DNA from 2 places in the Dokdonella aquatica genome. Region 1 is predicted to be linked to the other one. Evidence: riboswitches for the same ligand, from Rfam matches in the RefSeq annotation. Region 1 holds a riboswitch; the other holds the start of a gene.
The links. A riboswitch is a leader RNA that binds a small molecule or an ion and turns the genes downstream of it on or off. The one in region 1 is predicted to bind cobalamin.
Positions count from the first base shown of each region.

Region 2: it holds a riboswitch for cobalamin, as region 1 does, so the genes downstream of both, ACQQ2N_RS09090 (TonB-dependent receptor domain-containing protein) here and ACQQ2N_RS07405 (ribonucleoside-diphosphate reductase subunit alpha) in region 1, are expected to answer to the same signal.

Region 1 covers NZ_CP197094.1:1,639,332-1,641,526, reverse strand. The annotation lists gene ACQQ2N_RS07405 (ribonucleoside-diphosphate reductase subunit alpha) at 1-1,000, opposite strand, end outside; cobalamin riboswitch at 1,260-1,481, opposite strand; gene ACQQ2N_RS07400 (hypothetical protein) at 1,572-2,195, opposite strand, start outside.
Region 2 covers NZ_CP197094.1:2,063,676-2,065,870, forward strand. The annotation lists gene ACQQ2N_RS09090 (TonB-dependent receptor domain-containing protein) at 1-1,411, opposite strand, end outside; cobalamin riboswitch at 1,530-1,768, opposite strand; gene ACQQ2N_RS09095 (CPXCG motif-containing cysteine-rich protein) at 1,833-2,021, opposite strand; gene hemW (radical SAM family heme chaperone HemW) at 2,014-2,195, opposite strand, start outside.

The sequences.
Region 1 (2,195 bases):
GCCAGGTCTCGAGGTAGACGCAGGCCGCGCCCTTGCGCTTGCCGCCCTGGTTCACGGCGGCGACGGATGCATCGAGCGTCTTGAGCCACGGCACGAGGCCGTTCGAGTGGCCGTTGGTGCCGCGGATCAGCGAGCCGCGCGAACGCACGCGCGAGTACGACAGGCCGATGCCGCCGGCGAACTTGCTGAGCTTGGCGACGTCGGCGTACTTGTCGTAGATGCTCTCGAGCGAATCCTCGGGCGAATCGAGCAGGAAGCACGACGACAGCTGCTCGTGCGCGGTGCCCGCGTTGAACAGGGTCGGCGAGCTCGCGATGTACTCGAGCGACGACAGCAGGCGGTACAGCTCGAGCGTCTCGGCGAGCGAACCGCCGCCGAGCGCGCAGGCGATGCGCATGAAGAAGTACTGCGGCGTCTCGATGACCTTGCGCAGCTCGGGGTGGCGCAGCAGGTAACGGTCGTAGACGGTGCGCAGGCCGAAGTACTCGAAGCGGCGCGTGGCCAGCGGATCGATCGCGTCGTTGAGCTTGCGCGCGTTGAGCGCGACGAACTCGCGCAGGCGCTCGTTGACGATGCCGACCTCGGCACCGCGCGCGACCGACTGCGAGAACGACTGGATCTCCTGGTTGGCCACTTCCTTGTCGACGTACGAGGACAGCAGGCGCGCGGCGAGGAAACCGTACTCGGGCTCCTCGGCGGTCAGCGCGGCCGAGGTGCGGATCGAGAGCTCGTCGAGCTCGCGCGTGGTCGCGCCGTCGTAGATGCCGCCGATCGTCTTGAGGGCGACGCGCATCGGATCGACCGCGTGCAGGCCTTCGGCGCTGCGCGTCACCGCGCGCACGATCTTGTTGAGGTCGACCGACTCGCTCGAGCCGTTGCGCTTGGTCACGCGCATCTGCGCCGGGCTGTGCGGCGGCGTGAGCGCGAAGCCGCTGCCGGCAGGCGCGGCGGGGACGGGTTTGCTGGCCGTCGCGGGCGCGACAGCGGTGGCGGGTTTCATCGGCAGTGCATCACTTGGCGTGGAATCGGAATCGATGGCGTGCGGTGCACGCGAATCGAGGGGGTGCATGGCGTTCCTCCGTGCCGGACCGAAGACCTGCTCCCGAGCGCAGGAAGGTTTCGGCACCGCGACCACGGAACGCGCCACGGGACGGCGGCCCGCACGGGGCTCCGTCCTGCGACGCGCTTCCCCGCGGAAGCGGCCACCTGCGCCGGACCCCGACTGTCCGCCTCCTCGATCTCGGATCGTGAGACGGTGCCTCGGGTACGACGTGCCGGCAGGTCTTCGGGCTCGTGGACACGTGGCCGTCGCCGGCCACACCTCGTCCTGCGCTTCCCAGGGCATGCCCCAGTGCGTGTGCAGGACTCGTTTCCACTTACCGCTGCGGGGCAGCTCCGGAATTGCACCGGATTCCCTTTTAACCACGCTGCGCCACGCGTTCGGCGTGTCGGCGGCGTGGACCGACCGGACACAAGCTATTGTGTCCACCCCGGCACGTCAACCGGATATTTTGGGTTTTTGGGCTTGATTTTTCGGGAACGCGATCGCGTCGCCGTTTCGCGTGGCGCGTTCAGGATCGACGCGTGCGACGTGGCTTCGGCGGCTCGGGTGACGCGTCGACGGCCGCCTCGGACGCGTGCGTCGGCGGCAGCGGCGGCGCCACGGCATCGAGCGCGTCGAGCATCGCGTCGACATCGGAACGACGCCCCATCGCGAACAGGCTGACCGCGGTGCGCGCGACCTGACGCGTGTCGTACCAGGCATAGGCGCCCACGCCGACCGCGCCGACCACGGGCAGCCAGCGCGAGAGGCCGCCGCCGACGAGACGGCGCGTGACACGCATGCCGATCGCGTGGGCGACACGCTCGAACACGCGCAGCGGCACGTCCTGCGCGATGAGCCGCCCACCGACGCGGATCACGAGATCGCGTACCGCCTGCGCGGCGGCGTGGCGGAACAGGCAGTACAGCATCTGCTCGCGCGTGAGGCGTGCGCTGACGCCGTAGACGCCGGCGATGTCGGCGACCATCTGCGCCTGGATGCGCCAGATCGCGAGCAGCTCGGGCACGATCGTGAGCCAGCCCAGCGGCCCCGGCGGCAACGCCAGCGTGCCGGCGGCGAGCGCGGCCTTCTGCGCGGCGGCCTTGGCGACGGCGCGTGCGCGCAGGCCCGGATCGGCCGCGGCGGCCTCACC
Region 2 (2,195 bases), 420 kb from region 1:
GCTCGCTGCCGCGGATCTTCGCGCGGGCGACGTTCTCGGCCTGGAAGTCGACACCCGTGAAGCTGATCAGGTTGCGCACGCGGTTCGAGAACACGTTGACCTTGAAGCGCTGTCCCTCGGCGGGCGTGAACTCGACGCCGATCTCGGCATTGCGCGACTTCTCGGGATCGAGCTCGGGATTGCCGGCATAGAAGCCACCGAAGCCCGGCGAGAACTGCTCGTTGAGCGTCGGCGCACGGAAGCCCTGGCCGTAGCTCGCGTAGGCACGGGCGGCGTCGCCGAAACGCCAGCCGAGCGCCCCCGATCCCGTCGTCGCGTTGCCGAACTCGCTGTTGTCGTCGTGGCGCACCGAAAGGTCGGTGTCGATCGCGCCGAAGCTGCCGATCCAGCCGAGGTGCAGGCCGGTGTTGTCGCGCTTCTCGACGTAGCTGCCGCGGTTGTCGCCTTCCTCGCGCACGTGGTCGATGCCGGCGACGATGCGCTGGTTCCCGGCGATCGCGACGTCGTGGCGCCAGCCGATGCTGTCGCGGCGGCTGCGGTAAAGCGAGAAATAGGCCGGCGTCTCGTAGTCCTCGCGCGTGTTGCCGAGCTGCAGGCGGTGCTGCCACTGTGCGCCGAGCGCGCCCTCGAGCACGCCGCTGATCACCTGCTGCGTGAAGCTCGAGTCGCCGCCGGCGAACTCGACGTCGCCTTCGCTGCGCGTGATCGAGCCCGACAGCGTCTGCGTGCCGAGGCGCGCATCGCCGCCAACCGTCGCGTAGTGGTTCTCGAAACCGTGGTCCCTGGGCTCGTAGCCGAAGCCGTTCTCGTTCTGGCTCGGGAAACCGTCGGTCGCGCGCCAGCCGAACTGCACGGCGAAACCGCCGGCGTCGCCGCGCGCGCCGTAGCCGGCGGTCGCCTTGCGGTCGTTGTCGCTGCCGTAGCCGAGGCTCACGCGCGCGCCGTCGAGCTTGCGCGTGAAGATCTGGATCACGCCGCCGATCGCGTCGGAGCCCCAGTAGCTCGCGCGTGGGCCGCGCACGATCTCGATGCGCTCGATCGTGTCGAGCGGAAGCGCTTCCCACGTGAAGGCGCCGGTGCCGAGTGCGGCGGCGCGCACGCCGTCGACGAGCACGAGCACGTGGTTGCTGTTGGTGCCGCGCAGGAACACCGAGGTCTGGCTGCCCGGGCCGCCCGTGCGCGCGATGTCCACACCGGCCTGCAGGCGCAGCAGATCGCTGGTGTCGCGCGCGACGCTGGCGTCGATGTCCTGGCGCGTGATGATGCTGACGTCGGCGAGCACGGTGTCGACGGTCTGCGACACGCCCGAAGCGGTCACGACCACTTCGGGCTGCTCGGTGGCCTCGAAAGCCGAGGCGGGCGCCGCGAACGCGGCGAGGATCGAAACGGAAAGCAGGGAAGGACGGAACATGGGGTTTCTCCGGTACGCGCACCCGCGACACCAGGCGCGCACGGAGGAACGGGCGGACGAAGCCGGGCTTCGTGCCATCCGGTCCGTCGCCCGCCGCGACGCCTGGAACTGTGGACGTCGTCGACGTCCGCCACGGGCCGGTCTCCGGGCTTGCAAGCGATGCCTTGCGGCATCGACCCGGTCGCCTTCCCGTGCTCGGCACAGTGGCGTTTCGACCAGGCTTGGCTTGCCTACCGTTGCGGGGGCAGCGCCGGAATGGAAGGTGCGGGCGATCGTCGCCCGAAGCAGTCTTCGCACCGGCTTCCCGTTTCACCCCGACGTCATGGACGGCAGGGCACCTGCGGCGGCGCGGAGTGTAGGTGCCGCCCGGGGTGCCCGCAAGCGAAGGGGGATCGGAGGCGCGTCATCGCGCCGCAGGCCGTCAGTCGCTGTCGCGGCGCGTCGACACGCCGACGAGCTCCTCGTCCTCGCCGACCTGCACGTGCACCTCGATCGGGCGACAGCAGATCGCGCAGTCCTCGACGTAGGCCTGCGAGCCGGCCGAGCAATCCACGCTGGTCTCGAAGCCTTCGCCGCAATACGGGCAATGCACGACGACGAACTCAAGCATGCTCGCGCTCCGGCAGGAACAGGCCGATCACGTCGTTGAGCAGGCGCTGGCCCTCGTCCGTCGTGCGCAGCACGGCCTCGTCGCGTGAGATCCAGCCGCGTGCCGTCGCCTCGCCGAGCGCGTCGGCGAGGGCGGTGTCGTCGAGGCCCGTGCGCGCGGCGAAGTCCGCGCGCG